Regions from separate parts of the Pseudofrankia coriaricola genome, predicted to be linked through region 2. Evidence: predicted binding sites of a transcription regulator. Region 2 holds the regulator's gene; the other holds the start of a gene.
What was found. The regulator LexA, encoded in region 2, represses DNA repair genes until DNA is damaged. The targets are predictions, from matches to a motif close to CGAACNNNNGTTCG.

Region 1 (8,340 bases), on a different contig from region 2:
CTTTGTCTGCGGGCGGCGCACCGCCGGGACGGCGATGGACCGCCGGCCGGCCAGGTACGCGCCGGTCAGCGACTCCTCGCTGGCGAGGAGGTCGGCGACGGTTCCCGACACGACGATCCGGCCGCCGTGCTCGCCGGCGCCCGGGCCGATGTCGACGACCCAGTCGGAGGCGAGGATGGTGTCCTCGTCGTGCTCGACGACGATCAGCGTGTTGCCCAGGTCGCGCAGCCGCACCAGCGTCCTGATGAGCCGGCGGTTGTCACGCTGGTGCAGCCCGATCGACGGCTCGTCCAGGACGTAGAGCACGCCGACGAGGCCGGAGCCGATCTGCGTCGCCAGCCGGATCCGCTGCGCCTCGCCGCCGGCGAGGGTGCCGGCCGCGCGGTCGAGGGAGAGGTAGTCGAGGCCGACGTCGAGCAGGAACGCGAGCCGCGCGTCGATCTCCTTCAGCACCCGGCCGCCGATCGAGCGCTCCCGCTCGGTCAGGTCGAGGTCCTTGAGGAACTCGGCGCACTCGCCGATTGACATCCCCGAGACCTCGGCGATCGAACGGCCGCCCACCGTGACCGCGAGCGACTCGGGCTTGAGCCGGGCACCGCGGCACGACGGGCACGGCACGTCGCGCATGTAGCCCTCGTAGCGCTCGCGGCTCGTGTCCGACTCGGCCTCGCGCAGGCGGCGTTCCAGGAACGGGATGACGCCCTCGAAGCTCGTGTAGTACGAGCGCTTGCGGCCGTAGCGGTTGGTGTAGCCGACGTGGATCTCGGTGTCGCCGCTGCCGTGTAGCACCGCCCGGCGGGCCCGGTCGGGCAGCGCCTCCCACGGGGTGTCCATCGAGAAGTGGAGGTCCTCGGCCAGCGCGGACAGCAGCCGTTCGAAGTACTCCTTGTTGTGCCCGCCGGCCCAGGGGCCGATCGCGCCGCCGGCGAGCGACAGCGTCGGGTCGGCGATGACGAGCTCCGGGTCGACCTCCTTGCGGGTGCCGAGGCCGGTGCACTCGGGGCAGGCCCCGTAGGGAGTGTTGAACGAGAACGAGCGCGGCTCGAGCTCCTCGAACGACAGGTCGTCGTAGAGGCAGGCCAGGTGCTCGGAGTACATCCGCTCGCGGTCCTCGTCCTGTGGGTCCCGGTCGACGAAGTCGAGCAGCACCAGGCCGTTGCCGAGGCGCAGCGCCGTCTCGACCGAGTCGGTGAGCCGTCGCTTGGCGGACTCCTTGATCGCGAGCCGGTCGACGACGACCTCGATCGTGTGCTTCTTCTGCTTCTCCAGCTTCGGCGGGTCGGTCAGCGGGATGACCTTGCCGTTCACCCGGGCGCGGGCGAAGCCGGAGCCTTGCAGCTCGGCGAACAGGTCGACGTACTCGCCCTTGCGCCCGCGGATCACGGGGGCGAGCACCTGGAAACGGGTGCCCTCGGGGAGCTCCATCAGCCGGTCGACGATCTGCTGCGGGGTCTGCCTCGCGATCGGCCGGCCGCACTTCGGGCAGTGCGGGCGGCCGGCCCGGGCGAACAGCAGCCGCAGGTAGTCATAGACCTCGGTGATGGTGCCGACCGTCGAGCGCGGGTTGCGGGAGGTCGACTTCTGGTCGATCGAGACGGCCGGCGACAGGCCCTCGATGAAGTCGACGTCCGGCTTGTCCATCTGCCCGAGGAACTGGCGGGCGTAGGCCGACAGCGACTCGACGTAGCGCCGCTGGCCCTCGGCGAAGATCGTGTCGAACGCCAGGCTGGACTTCCCCGAGCCGGACAGCCCGGTGAAGACGATCAGCCCTTCGCGGGGAAGATCGAGGTCGACGTCACGCAGGTTGTGTTCGCGCGCACCCCGCACGACGAGACGATCCGTCATCCGCGTTCCCTCACGTCTTCTCGGCTTCGTCGGCCCCACCCGCGCCAGACCCGGCATCGCGTCCTGAGGCCGAGGGACAGCACCACGGCACCCGGAACGCCGACCGCGGGTTCAGACCCGTGGTCCTGGCCCGGCGATGCTCCTTGCCCGGTGCTCACCTCGGTACGGACAACCCGGACCCGAGCAAAGGCACTCCCAGCGTACGGATGGGATACGACACTTCTCGGACGCGGGACGCCTTCCCGAACGTCCGTTCGATACTAGCGGCCGGTATGAGAGTGTCCGCGGAGGGGCCACGCCGGGGCCACCATCCGAGCCGGTGCGGACCGGTGCGGACCGGGTGCGAGCCCGGCGGGCGGCGGACGCGGAGCGGGACGGGCGGCGTTTCGACCCCCGCATGCCCTCGTCGCGCCGAGGACGGCCTCCGGCCGCGGTGGGTCGAGCTCCGCTCCACCACCCCGTCCGCGGCCCGGGTGGAGTGGGATCTCCGTGATCGGCTTAGCGATTCCAGGGTGGACACAATGAGTCTTTTCGCCCCTCCGGCCACGATTCGGATCCGTATGCTGCCTATGCTTCATCTGGTCGGAACGAAACTTGGGATGAGATAGCCAGTTGGTACGACGTGACCGGCGTCATACTGTTTCCCCGACTCGCCGGAAAGAATTTCCGCGCGTGCCCGTCCCGGGTGGTTACGGTGGGTCCGGTCGTCAGGAACGCTGGTCGCAGAAATCACGACGAATAGCGGCTGGCCCGCGCCCAGGAGGGCGGAATATTGCACAGCCTGCTCGCGGTCGTCGTCTCCTACGGCGGCTCGCCCCACCTGAATGGACTACTCAGCGCGCTCGCCGGCATGGCGGGCTGCCAGGTCGCGCTCGTCGAGAACAAGCTCGGCGGGCAGCACGGCACCGTGCCCGATGGCGTGCGGGTGTACGCCGAGCACGGCAACATCGGCTACGGCGCGGCGGTGAACCTCGCCGTCAAGCGTGCCCTGGCGGCCCCGCCGCCGGGCGACGGCTCATCCGGCGGCATTCCGGACTGGCTGCTGGTCGTCAACAGCGACGTCACCATTCCCCCTGACACCCAGGAGATGCTGCCGAAGCTCCTGGCCCAGGCGCCCGCCGACGTCGACGTCCTCGGGTTCGCGATCCGCACGGACGACGGCGGCCCGGGGCGGTCGACCGCGGTGCTGCCGACCATCGGCACCAGCGCCTTCACCGCGCTGCGCGGGGAGGCCGCAGCGGTGGTGCGCTGGCCGGCGCTGCGGTACCCGGTCGGGGCGTTCTTCGCGATTCGCGGGTCCGCGTTCCTGCGGATCGGCGGCTTCGACCCATCCTTCTGGCTGTACTACGAGGAGACGGACCTGTTCGCCCGGCTGCTCGCAACCGGCGGGCGGATCGACTGGTGCGGCGATGCCTGGCCGGTACTCCACACCGGCGGTGGCACCGCGGGCCGGGACGCGGAGCTCCAGCGCGAGCTCGGCCGGGCGGCCGTGGCCTACGCCCTGCGCCACCGCGAGACCATCGGCCGCGGCTGGCTGCCCGTCCACGCGGCGCAGCTCGCCCTGTTGACCGGCCGCAAGGCGGTCCTAGGCCGGTGGCCCGACGCCAGAAGGTCCGCCTGGATCCTCGCCGGCCTGCTCCAGGCGGCCACGCTGCCCGGGCGGGAGCCCGCCGCCCGGTCGCGCTGGCACGCGGTTCCTACCAGGACCCGGATCGCGCTCGCCGGCCTCGACGACATCCCGCCGCGCCCGGCGGGCTTTGGCGGCCCTCGGAGAGAATGACGACGCCGGAAACATCGGGCGCGGCCGCGGGCCGCCGGTGGCAGTGCTGGAGGAACGATGAGCGTGCGCGGGTACACGGGCGATGTCACGGTGGGCGGGCCGGCGGACGTCCGGGAGCTGCCCGGCCTGACGGTCACCAAGGTCGCGGTCGGCCCGTTCGACAACAACTGCTACCTGCTGCGCTGCACCGCGACCGGCGAGCAGCTGCTCATCGACGCGGCCAACGAGCCGGACACCCTGCTGCGCGTGATCGGCGACGAGGGCCTGGCCACCGTGGTGACCACGCACCGCCACGCCGACCACATCCAGGCGCTCTCCGACATCGTCGCGGCCACCGGCGCGAGCACCGTCGCCCACCCGGACGACGCGCCCGCGATCCCGGTGCCCACCGCGGCGCTGCTGCGCGACGGCGAGGCGGTCCGGGTCGGCGAGGTCACCCTGCGGGCGATCCACCTGGTCGGCCACACCCCTGGCTCGATCGCCCTGCTCCACGACGCCGACCCGGCCGCCCCGCACCTCTTCACGGGCGACTGCCTCTTCCCGGGGGGACCTGGCCGGACAACTAAGCCGGGCGAGTTCAAGAGCCTGATGGACGGCCTGGAGGCCAAGGTGTTCGGGCCGTTGCCGGACACCACCTGGATCTACCCGGGCCACGGCAAGGACAGCACCCTCGGCCGCGAGCGCCCACAGCTGGCCGAGTGGCGCGCCCGCGGCTGGTAGCGCCCCGGGATTCGGGGGCCCAACCCCCCGAACCCCGTCCGCCCGAAAACAGCGCACCCTGGGCAGGCCGGGCGCGGTACCCGTCACCCGCGCCCGGCGCCAGCTCGCGGCTCAGCCGAGCTTCGTCCACGTACAGCGGGTCTGGAACGCGGCGTCGGTCGGCTTGATGGTCACGACGCCGTGACCCTGGACATTGCCGTTCGCGAGGATCTCGCCCGAGTCTCCGGACGTGCCGGACAGCCGCGCCCAGTAGCAGGAGTCCAGGACGTCGGTGCCAGCGGTCGTGGTCTCGTAGGTGCCCGGTTGGATGCTGGTGCCGACCAGCCAGGTTCCCGGGGTGATGGTCGTCGCTGGTGCGGGCGGCGCGACCGGTGCAGTGGGTGTGGTGCTGAGCAGCGGCGCGATATCGGGCCGGGGCACCTCCGGGCAGTAGGCGATGGCGACCGCGTACACGAAGTCCACGGCCTCGGTCCGGGACATGTGGAAGTTCTCCTGGCTGGTGGAGATCAACGGTTCCGGGTTGTTGCTGCGCGTCAGCCTGCAGACGTTCGCCCCGACCTCGTCGATCTTCGAGTCGTCCGCGGACGTGAACTGTGGGTACTGCCTTTTGACGATCACGGCTGGGGCGATCGTCGGCGCCAGTCTTGGCGTCGGGCTGGCACTCGTCGTCGTGGTCGGCGTTACTGGCTTGTTGTCCGCGCCAGACTCACCCCCGCAGGCCGCCAGCATCGCCGCTAACGCGACGGTCGCCATGATCCGAATCCTCATCTTTCCCCCCGGTCCCCCAGTAGCCGCGAGGCCGGACATCAACGGCCGCAGCGCGATTTGCTTGTGCGATCGGTCAAGGTGGCAGCGGCGTCCGTGCAGGGCAAGGTGGCGTTGCCAGGCGCGAGCCAGCCCCGCCCCCGTATTCGAGAGGGCAGGGCTGGCTAGGTCGTTGTCAGACCACGAAGCGGTCGACGTCCGTAGCCCGCGTGGCGCCCCAGACGCGGCCGTCAGGCGAGGGCGTAGAACGTCCGGTCATCGTTCAGGGCGAACGACTGCTCCACGATCCACAGCCCGCTGGCTACCTGATCAGATGGGACGGAGGCGCACTCGTTTCCTGACGCCGTGGCGTCAGGGAACATTTCCGACAGGTTGTCTATCGGGTTCGGGATGACGCCGCAGTAGTCGTCCTGCGAACCGCCGGAGCCGAAGGTGTTGCCACCCGAGCCGAGGAACTTGATGCTCAGGTCGACCAGGGGTGTTCCTGACTTGCTGCCCTTGTAGACGAGGGTGACGGGCACCATCACGAACTGGCGGCCGGCGGCCGGCGGCTCGTTGAACTGATTCTCGCCCCTCACCTGGTCGGTGGCGTTCTGAACGGTCGGGCCGAGGCTGACCTGCCAGTCGCCGATCTTGACCGTCGTGCCGGCGGGGACGGGGTTCTCCCGCGTGCCGGGTTTCGCTCCGCCGTCACCGCCCCTCTCGGCCCCGGTCGTCGTGGCGGCCGACGGGTTGACGACGGTGGCGCCGTTGCCGTCGGGGTCGCTGGTCGAGCAGCCGGCCACGGCCAGCGTGGTGGCGAGCAGTCCGATGGCGACGAGTGTGCGCGGACGGTGCATGTGTGCTCCCCCTGCCGTGCGGATGTGATGCGCGCCGCACCCTATCGCCCACGCCGGCCCGGTTTGCTGCGGCCATGGGGAGCGGTCCGGTAGCCGACCGTGACTCAGGTCGCCACCAACGCGACCGCTCCGAGGTGCCAGCACTGCCGCCCGGCCTGACCGGCCTCGCAGTCGCAGACCGCGGCGTTCTCGACCCGGTACACCTCGTCTCCGCGCGAGGAGACGACGAGCCAGACGTGGGCCTCGGCGGCTGGGATGACCGCGCCGTCCTCGATGGCCTCGACGGCGGCCTCGACCTGGTCGTCAGAGAACGAGCCGGCGAGGGTCTCGGCGCGGCGGTGGGCGCGCTCCCAGCAGCGGCGGCCGTAGCCGCGGGCGATGCTGGCGGCGGACCGGAGAACCCGGCCACAGCCGCCCAGACAGCGGACCTCGGCAGCCGGGACCGGCTCGGCGGGGGTCTCGGTGACCGCGGGAGCCGCCTCGAGGGCGACGCCGGCGACCACCGCGGCGAACCGCTCCGCCATCGCGTCCGTCTCGTCGCCGAAGGCGCCGACGATGTCGAACAGGTCGCGGGTGGCGGTCGTGGTGGTGGTCATCTTGGTCCCCCGAACTTCTGTGATGCGACATCACCAATGATAGTGACATGGCATCACGGAAGTTTCGGAACCGGACAACGCCCGAACAACTTTCGTGACGTGGCATCATGGCCGAATGACCGACGACGACCCGCTGCTCGCGTACCCCGAGGCCGCCGCCGTCGCGGGCGTCTCCGTCAGGACGCTCCGCAACTACAAGGCCGCGGGCACCCTCCCCGAACCTGATGACGACACCTTTCCGGACCGGCCACGGTGGCACCGGTCGACCATCACGGCCTGGCTCGCAGCGCGTCCCGGACAGGGGGTCGGCGGCGGGCGGCCACCAGGGCGGAGCAGCGGCTGAGCGCCGGCGGCGCCCGACGCTCCTCGCCTCCGGGAAGCGTCAGACCAGCCGAGGCGCGATCACTCTGCCGGCGCCGGCAAGGTGATGGCCACAGAGGTTCGGGCTGAACCTCTGTGGCTTCCAGCCCGGTTGACGGGTCTCCGCGGCTAGCGGGCCGGGGGGGGGGCGGCGGGGGGGGGCCCCCCCCCGCCCGGGGGCGCCGCCCCCGCGGGGGGGCCCGCGGGACTGGGGCGCCGGGCCGGCGCCGGCTCATCACGCCGGTACGGGTGCCTCGTCCGAGTCCGGCAGTACGTCGGCGGCCTGGCGCAGGATTTCGAGCACGTCGGCGCACTCCCCGGCCGTCCCGACGACGTGCAGCCGCGCCGTCACGCGCACTCCCCGGATGGCGGGGATGGGTCCCCGGCCACATCCGACCCGGACATCTCCACCGTGAACCGCGCCCGCAGCGGCTCGACGAGCCGGGCGTCAGCCGGCAGCCGGTCGCGCATCGCGGCGGAAGCCTGCCCGGCAGTCTCGCCGGCCGGTGCGGTCAGGGTGACCCGGTCGCCGGGGAATTGCGGCGCACTCACAGGCCGTCCCGCCGCGGCGCGCCGTCGACCGCGTTGGCGCCCGAGAACGGGCCGACGACCTCCCGCTCTGCGTCGACGGTCGCGCTCACGGCTGGCCGCCGTCGGCCGGGTAGAAGCCGCTGCCGTACAGCGTGAACACGATGGTCACGCTGCCGACGAGGCGGGCCCGCGCGGGGACGCCGCACATGGCGTCGATGACGTCCTGTGCGGTGGCGGCGGTCGCCGCGGTGAACTCGACCCGGTCGCCGTTACGGGTGACCGTGATCCTCGGCTCCCAGCCGGTCGCGCGGCGCATGCCCTGGACTCCGTCGACGTCCCACAGGTCGCCCCGGGTGACGTCCGTCCGGTAGTCCCAGTCGGCGGGCTTGTCGCCGGCCTCGGGCTCGGCGGTTACCTCGGCGGCCTCGGCGGCCTGCCCGTCCGACGGGGATGATGGGTCCATACGGCGCCCTCCCGTGGCGTCGTGGCTCCCTTTGGGAGCCAGGGCCCGTTCCGGTGGTTGCACACCGGGCGGGCCTTCTCTTATGCGCGCCCAAGTGACGGCACGCGATCTCTCGGGCACTCTGGCAGGCCTGCTGCCCAAGGGCAAGATGCAAGGGCAGCGAACGCGGGCAGTGCCGCAGTGTCCTGCCCGTGGCCAGCGACGACGCCCCCGTACGACCGGAGGACCTCGTCACCTTCGGCGAGGTGCGCGCCGCCCTGGGCGTGACCAAGCAGCGGGCGTCCGTCATCACCCGCGACCACCGCTTCCCGCCGCCGTGGTACGTCAGCGCCGATGGCACGGTCCGCCTGTGGCGCCGGGTCGACGTGGAGACGTGGCTGGACGCGAACCGGCCGAACTGGCGGGACCAGGGCTGATCCCACCGGCCGGGCCGAGTGGTGC
Region 2 (8,340 bases):
CCTGCGCCGTCGCGGTGGCCAGTGCCACCCGGGCGGGCCTCGGGCCCGGGGTGGCGGTGCCGGTGGGGGTGCCGGGCGGGCTGCTGACGGTGCTGTGGGACGACGACCAGGTCCGGCTGCGCGGCCCGGCCGTGCTGGTCAGCGACGGCCTGCTGCGCCCCGACTGGCTGGCAGCCGCGGCGCGCGACAGCCAGCCGGCCCTGGCCGCGGGCTCCGTCTAGGCCGCCGGCCGCGGGACCTGCCAGCCCGCCGGGCCGTGGTCTTCCGCGGAAATCCCGTCGCGAGAGCAGGCGGGACGTGGCACGCTACCCTCACCGGAGGCGCGGCGGTTCCCGTGCCAGCGGGGTGAAGATGGGGATCCTGTGCCCGTGCCCGTCGTTCGGAGAGCCCGAGCGTTCGGGCCCGAATGCCGGGCCGCCAGAGAGGCCGAGAAGAGCCTGACGACCGAGGCCGGAACACCGGAGCACATCGGTCGCGGGGGAACCGGCACCGGGGCAGGCGGTCCCGAACGCACATCCCGGACAACTAGGCCGACCGGTCGCCGCGCGGAATCGAAGCACGGGCCGGTCGTGTTGGAACGGACGGTATGAGTCTTCCCGCTGAATCCGCACTGACCAACCCGGCCCGCCGGCTCAGCTCTCCAGCCGATTCCGCGAACGGGATCGACGAGGGCCGTAGCGCTGCGCGGGGCGACGGGAACACTTCCGAGGCTGTCGCCAGGGTGCTGGCGGCCAACACCGGCGCCAGCGACGCAGGCGGCGCGATCACACTGCCGGGCCTCGGTTTTTACGATGACGCCGGCGATGAGCTGGCGGTCGAGGAACGCGGCGCGCTGCGCCGGATGCCGGGGCTCGCCACCGAGCTCACCGACGTCACCGAGGTCGAGTACCGCCAGCTTCGGCTGGAGCAGGTGGTCCTGATCGGCGTGTGGACCGTCGGCACGATCAGGGACGCCACGACCTCGATGGCGGAGCTTGCCCAGCTGGCCGAGACCGCTGGTTCGGTGGTGCTCGACGCGCTCGTCCAGCGCCGGGACAAGCCGGACCCCGCGACCTACGTCGGCTCCGGCAAGGCCAAGGAGCTGGCCGAGGTCGTCCGGGCGGCCGGCGCCGACACGGTGATCTGCGACGGTGAGCTCACCCCGGGCCAGCTACGCCAGCTGGAGGACGTCGTCAAGGTCAAGGTCATCGACCGGACGGCGCTCATCCTGGACATCTTCGCCCAGCACGCCACATCCAAGGAGGGCAAGGCGCAGGTTGAGCTCGCGCAGCTGCAGTACATGCTGCCGCGGCTGCGAGGCTGGGGTGAGTCGATGTCCCGGCAGGCCGCGTCCGGTGGCCGCGCCCCGATCGGTACGCGCGGCCCCGGTGAGACGAAGATCGAGACGGACCGGCGCCGGCTGCGCGCCCGGATCGCCCGGCTGCGCCGCGAGCTGCGCGAGATGGAGACCGTCCGCCAGACCAAGCGGTCGTCCCGGCGTCGCGGGGCGGTGCCGTCGGTGGCGATCGCCGGCTACACCAACGCCGGCAAGTCGTCGCTGCTCAACCGGCTGACCGGCGCCGGGGTGCTCGTGGAGGACTCGCTGTTCGCCACCCTGGACCCGACGGTGCGCCGCGCGACGCTGCCCGACGGCCGGGTGTTCACGCTCACCGACACGGTTGGCTTCGTCCGCCACCTGCCGCACCAGATCGTCGAGGCGTTCCGCTCCACGCTCGAAGAGGTCGCCGACGCGGACCTGATCGTCCATGTGGTCGACGGCTCGCATCCGGACCCGATCGGGCAGATCTCGGCCGTGCGCGAGGTGCTGAACGACATCGACGCCGGCAACGTGCCCGAGCTGGTCGTGGTGAACAAGACCGACATCGCCGACAAGACGACGGTCGCGGGTATCAAGCGAATCGCGCCCGACGCGGTGTGTGTGTCGGCGAGGACGGGCGCCGGCCTGGCCGAGCTGGTGGAGGCCCTGGCCGCGCGGGTGCCGCATCCGCAGGTCGAGGTCGACGTCCTCGTTCCGTACAGCCGGGGGGATCTCGTCGCCCGGATCCACAAGTCCGGCGAGGTCCTCGACCAGGCCCACACCGCGGCGGGCACCGAGCTTCGCGCTCGCGTCTCCGCGGGTCTCGCCGCCGAGCTGGACTCCTTCCGCCAGCGCATCGACGCTTAGCGCGGCGTTCCGCGTCGACGCGCCGGCAGCGTCCTGACGTTCTCGGCGGTCCAGGATTACGGGGCGGTCCAGGGACACGGGTCCGTGTCCCTGGACCGCCGGCCTGGCCATGCCGAGCGGGATCAGATGACCGTGACGTCCGGTCGGATGCAGAGCTGGTCGGATGCAGAGCTCCGCCTGATCGCCCACCGACATATCGCCGAGGTTTCTCCGGGCGGCCGATAGGTTCGTGACGTGGTCGTGGAGAAACCGGGCAAGGCTGACAGGTCCGGTTCGCTCGGGCTGGCCGCTGTCATCGGCGCGGTTGCCGGGCTGTCCCTCGCCGCCCGGTGGGGCGTTCTTCCCATGATCGTGGCGGCAGTGGTCTGCGGCCTGCTGGTGACGGTCTCGGAGGCGGTCGCGCGGGCGCGACAACGTCCCGGCCAGATTCCCGCGCTGTGGTCGCGAATCGTGATGAGCACGGCGATCGCCGCGCCCCTGGCCTGGGCCCTGGGAGCGGTGACCGGGGCCGGGCCGATCGTCGTGGGCCTGGTCATCGGCGGGCTGGCCGGCGCGCTCGGGCTTCGTCCCCAGAAGGTGGTAGTCGGCCCGCTGGTGGGTCTCGCTGTCGGTTCCGGTTGCTGGCTGCTCTGGGGCGGGGTCCCGGCCGCGCTCGTCGGCAGCGCCACCGTGCTCGTCTTCCGGACCGCGTCGGCGGGGATCTTCCGCGACCCGCAGGTGGCGATGCTCGCTGAGCGGGTCAGCGCCGAGGACCTGCCGTTCGTGGTCCCGCTGGTGGCCAGGACCCGCTATGTCGGGACGGGCTATGTACGCGACCTGGCCGAGGGGCTCGGCGGCGACTACCAGGCCGCCGCGCCCGACGTCGGGATCGTCGCCTCGCTGGACGATCTGGCGGGCCCGGAGTTCGATCCCGCGGCCGTCGCCCCGCTGGTACGCGAGTTCTACGAGCACACGACGCGGTTCACGCTCGACATCGTTCCGCGGTGGCGGCTATGGGTTCGGCCTGGCTACCTGCTCTACCGCACGCTGCTGGCGCGCCCGCTCGGGCAGGCGAATGTGCCCATGAACCAGCGTGAGGCGCAGCGCGGCGTTCACAGCCGGATCGACACGATCAGCCGTGCGGGCTACGGCACGGTGAGCGTCCGGGGCTGGATCAGGTCCTACGTCGACAACGACGAGCCCCTGTTCGTCGGGATCTACACGACCTACCGCCGGGATGGCCGGGGCTACGTCAGCGTCGGGTTCCCGCTGCCGCGGGCCAGTTTCACGGCCACCCTGGCGCCGAGCGCGCGGGCCGGCGGAGGCCTGGTCCTCTCCAGTCGCGGCGACCTGGACCAGCCCGGGCACTATCTGACCTACGTGGACGCGGAGACGAAGGAGCTGACCGCCGCCGTGGTCCACGGCTTCGCCGAGCAACTCGACGTCTACGTCCAGGACGGCGAACTGCGGGCCGAACACGAGTTCTGGGTGTTCGGCCTGCCGTTCCTCGTCCTGCACTACTCGATACGCCGCAAGGCCGAACCCAACTAGCCAACTTTGGATCGTCGGCCAGCCGAGTTCGACCCCGAGACGTCACGTTGGGCGCAGGCGAAGCTGCCTGACGGGAGCGCGACTACGCAACCCAACCACCGCTGGTGACGGCGCATCAGCGCTGCACTAACCGGACCACGTCGTCGGCCCCGGACCAGACCAGCCCCCGTCATACGCTTGTACCTGGAACCAGGTGGGGAGGGCGCTCAGCGCCCGACAGGCCGCGCCCGGCGGCGGGCGCGGAGCGTCCGCCGCGGGACGGCCCTAGACCCGGCGCATGACGGCGACTACCCGTCCCAGGACGGTGGCGTCGTCGCCGGGGATGTCGTGGAAGGCTGGGTTCTCCGGCTGGAGCCAGACGTGGCCGTCGCGGCGGCGCAGCCGCTTGACGGTCGCCTCTCCGTCGATCAGCGCGGCGACGATCTCGCCGTTCTCGGCGACTGGCTGCTGGCGGACGGCCACCAGGTCACCGTCGCAGATGGCCGCGTTGATCATCGAATCACCGACGACGCGGAGCAGGAACAGCGTGCCCTCGCCGACGATCTCGCGCGGCAGCGGCAGCACGTCCTCGACCGCCTGCTCGGCGAGGATCGGCCCACCGGCGGCGATCCGGCCGACCAGCGGCACGTAGGCCGTCGCCGCCGTCAACGCGTCCTTCTCGTCGCCCTCGCGGGCAAGCGCGTCGCCGGCTGGGTCGAGCGTGTGCACCCGCAGCGGGTTCGCGCCGCCCCGGGCCCTGCTCGTGCCGGCCGCCTGACGAGTCTTCGGAATCGGCCTGACCGGCCGGCCGCCCTCGGGGGAGACCACCTCGATCGCCCGCGGCCGGTTCGGGTCGCGGCGCAGCAGGCCCTTGTCCTCGAGCATCTTGAGCTGGTGCGCGACGCTGCTGGTGCTGGTCAGGCCCACTGCCTCGCCGATCTCGCGCACGCTGGGCGGGTAGCCGCGCCGCTCGACCGCATTGCGGATCACCTCGAGCACCTTGCGCTGACGGGGAGTCAGGCCGTCGTCGTCGACGGGGCCGTCGGGGAAGTCGCGCACGGTGCCACCGCTCTCCTCATCGCGGCTCGCCGACGGGCGACCGGCCCTGCGCGGACCCCTGCCCTGCGTGGTCATGGCCTAGATTCTCCTCGCCTCGAGGTCATGCTGCTGGACCGGGCCGCCGGCTCCCGCAGGGTTTCACCTGTGGATAAGGGGAGTCGGGTTGCGCCCGATCGTGTGACGACCGTAGCCCGGCGGCGCGTGAATCTCAAACAGGCGTTCGAGCGTGTCTGCGTGTTCTGCCGGCCTTGTGCGTGTAAGAATCGACCATCAGTTCGAAGCGGGCCCTGTCCCCGTCCTGACCCCAGCTACCGGCCACTGCTGCCGGTCGCCGCCATATGTAGATCTTGGGCTAGCTTTCCGATGGCCCCAGATGTCTGCCGGGGATGACTCCCTCGGTGATCCGTCGGCTCGGCTCATCGATGGCTCCCGCCCCGGACTCCCCGACGTTGGTTGAGCTTCGCTTGACGAGCTGTGCCGGGTGACGGCCCGGCCGCTAGGAGGTTGGCGTGACGAACCCGCGTGGGGCCACCCTGGTCCCAGGGCGCCCGGCCGCGCGACAGTCGGACGGCGCCGACGTGATTGCCCTGCCCGTACCGACAACACGTCGCCGCCCGGCGAGCGCTGCCCCGCCGCCGGTGCCCAGCCCGCTCGCGCGGGCCGTGGCGGCCGAGCATCCGGTCGCCGGCGCGAGGTCCGGCCGCCGGCGGACGAGCCGGCAGACGCCCGCGCTGCGGCTGACCAGCCGCGGCCGGGCTGTGGCCGCGCTCCTGCTCGCTCTCGCCCTCTGGGGCGCCACCAGTGCTGTCTGGCTGGCCGTTCACTGGGCGCTTGCCGCCGCCTGACCGGCGGCCGCCCTCCTCTACCTGGCGCCCACGTTGGCCATATGGTCGACGCGGGCGCCAGGCTGTTGTCACCCGCCAGCGCACCGCCGCCTGATCGTCCGCCGCTGCCCGCGCGGCCTGGTCGCCCGTCGCCAGACTTGCGACCGCCGCGCTGGATACGCGCGGCGTGGGCCCTGATGTGGTCTGACCCAGAGGTGTGGGGCAGCGGAACGTCACGCCTCGTGAACGAGGTTGCGCGTGGCGCTCCGCGACCTGCGGCGACGGGTGGGACCACCGGCCGGGACGGTCACGGCCGACCGGGATCTGGCTGGGTGGGATTCGACACGCGCGTGGGGCATGCTCACGGGCGATCCGGGCATGCGCTACTGTGGTAGCACAACATCTGGTAGTTACACACCTGTAAGTCGTCCACAGCTTGTTGCCGGGAGAGCCGGCGATCCACCGGAGCCGCGGACGACCGTCCCGGTGGGCCGTCGCGGCGCGTTCGTCGGAGCTTCCAGGTCAGGTCGTCAGGTCGTGCGTCAGCCATGCACCGGGGAGGCCCGGGGCGGGGCTGAAACGGGGACGTGTTCACACGCGCCCGTGGTTGTTCCTGGTGGGCCGTAAAGAGGGGAGGAGCCGTGCGGTGTCCGTTCTGCCGGCATCCCGACAGCCGAGTGATGGACAGCCGGGAGGCCGATGAGGGCGCGGCCATCCGGCGCCGGCGGGCGTGTCCCTCCTGCGGGCGGCGGTTCACGACCATGGAAGAGGCCTCGCTGCGGGTGCGCAAGCGCAGCGGTGCCGCCGAGCCGTTCAGCAGAGCGAAGGTCGTCGCGGGCGTCCGCAAGGCCTGTCAGGGCCGCCCGGTGAGTTCGGAGGAACTCGCCAGGCTCGCCCAACGGGTGGAGGACACGGTCCGCTCGTCCGGCGCCGCCGAGGTCCCGGCCGAGGATGTGGGCCTGGCGATTCTCGGCCCGCTGCGTGAGCTCGACGAAGTCGCCTATCTGCGGTTCGCGTCCGTCTACCTGTCGTTTGAGTCGCTCGCCGACTTCGAGCGGGCGATCGCTCAGTTGCGGGCCGACCTGGCCGGGCAGGACGTGCCGGACGACGTCGTCACCGCCGTGTCGCCCGTGTCGACCAGACCCTAGGCCCCGGGCGGCCCGGCCCGAGGCCCAAGACCGGAAGCCGGCGGAGCCGCCGGCCGCAACGTGAACAGCGCGCGGAAGGCGTCCGGCGCGCGGCGGGTCACCAGCGCGTCGCACGTCGGGCGCGATCAGATCCCACACAACATCGGCAAAGGCCTTCGGGTGCGCGAGATATCATGATCACGCGTCCTTCGGTCGAAGTATCAGAGGCCTGCGGATATGCGGTAAGACGTGACCGCGCATCCTCCGGCCGGATCCGGGTCGCGTGGCCGCCGGTCCTCTTCGGCATGCCCGCGATCGGCCCCAGAGACGAGCAGAGCTGAGGAGCGTCATGACGGAGACCCGCGGCACGAAGCAGAAGGCCAGCTCCAACGGTAAGGCCGCCTCGACCGTCGGGAAGCCCGCCGTCCCTGTCGAGGCGGCGCGCAAAGCCGCGACCGTCCCCGACGCGGGCGACGGCCCGGCCAGTGGAGCGGGCACGGCCGGCGCCGGCCGGGCGACCGGCCCGCGGATCGAGCGCCGCAACACCAAGCCCGGTGTGCACCCGTACGACCAGGTGACCTGGGAAAAGCGGGACGTCGTCATGACCAACTGGCGGGACGGCTCCATCAACTTCGAGCAGCGTGGCGTCGAGTTCCCGGAGTCCTGGTCGATCAACGCGTCGAACATCGTCACCAGCAAGTACTTCCGCGGCGCGGTCGGATCCCCGCAGCGCGAGTCGTCGCTGCGCCAGCTGATCGACCGGGTCGTCGGGTCGTACGGGAAGGCCGGCCGCCAGAACGGCTATTTCGCCTCCGACGAGGACGCGGAAATCTTCGAGCACGAGCTCACCCACATGCTCCTGCACCAGATGTTCAGCTTCAACAGCCCCGTCTGGTTCAACGTCGGAACCACGGCCCCGCAGCAGGTCTCGGCGTGCCAGCCCTACGACGCGCTGGTGAGCACGCCCGAAGGCCTGATTCCGATCGGCGAGCTCGTCGAGAACAACCGGGTCGGCACCAAGGTTTTCGACGCCCACGGCCTGACGAAGGTCGTCGCCACGAAGTCCAATGGCGTCAAAGAAGTTCTGCGTATCTGGACGAAGGCCGGCCACGCTCTCGATGTGACCGGGGACCACCTCGTCTGGCGCGGACGCCCGGGCAACGGCGGTGCGTTCGTTCCCGCCGGTGGCCTGCGGGCCGGTGACCAGCTGCAGTGGCACCGGACCGTTGCTCCCGGGGAGCGCGAGATCACCTCAAGGGAGATTGCCGAGGCGGCCCTTGCCGGCTGGCTGCAGTCGGACGGCTTCGTCGGGCAGTACGAGGGAACGAACCGTTCGCTGACCATCGAGGCGATGACGGTCACCGACGCGGAGCGCGCGTGGGTGACAGCTGCCATCGACGTCGTGTTTCCGGATGTCCACCGCCACGAGCGGAGGGTGGTTACCCAGGACAACACCCTCGACTGCCGCCGTCTTCGGCTCTACGGCAGCTGCTTGGACGAGTTCGTCACCCGGTGGGGTCTGCGGACTCGCGGCGCGGACATGCGCGTGCCGGAGCGGCTGCTCGCCGCCCCGCTGCCCGTGGCCGCCGCCTACCTGCGCAGCCTCTTCCAAGCCGAGGGCTACGTCTCGGCCCGGGAGCGCTCTACCCTCGTCGGC

Region 1: the regulator LexA is predicted to act here: its motif matches at 2,089-2,102, upstream of uvrA (excinuclease ABC subunit UvrA).

What each region holds. Positions count from the first base shown of each region.
Region 1 covers NZ_JASNFO010000001.1:412,553-420,892, forward strand. Annotated here, with positions in the region: gene uvrA (excinuclease ABC subunit UvrA) at 1-1,845, opposite strand, end outside; gene QOZ89_RS01685 (glycosyltransferase family 2 protein) at 2,618-3,625, shown strand; gene QOZ89_RS01690 (MBL fold metallo-hydrolase) at 3,683-4,345, shown strand; gene QOZ89_RS01695 (Rv1352/Rv1906c domain-containing protein) at 4,457-5,098, opposite strand; gene QOZ89_RS01700 (hypothetical protein) at 5,341-5,949, opposite strand; gene QOZ89_RS01705 (DUF6011 domain-containing protein) at 6,054-6,545, opposite strand; gene QOZ89_RS01710 (helix-turn-helix transcriptional regulator) at 6,661-6,888, shown strand; gene QOZ89_RS01715 (hypothetical protein) at 7,254-7,457, opposite strand; gene QOZ89_RS01720 (hypothetical protein) at 7,543-7,899, opposite strand; gene QOZ89_RS01725 (hypothetical protein) at 8,091-8,315, shown strand.
Region 2 covers NZ_JASNFO010000050.1:68,866-77,205, reverse strand. Annotated here, with positions in the region: gene dapF (diaminopimelate epimerase) at 1-221, shown strand, start outside; gene hflX (GTPase HflX) at 587-2,164, shown strand; gene QOZ89_RS26370 (hypothetical protein) at 2,399-3,694, shown strand; gene lexA (transcriptional repressor LexA) at 3,959-4,807, opposite strand; gene QOZ89_RS26360 (hypothetical protein) at 5,242-5,577, shown strand; gene QOZ89_RS26355 (ATP cone domain-containing protein) at 6,237-6,704, shown strand; gene QOZ89_RS26350 (vitamin B12-dependent ribonucleotide reductase) at 7,033-8,340, shown strand, end outside.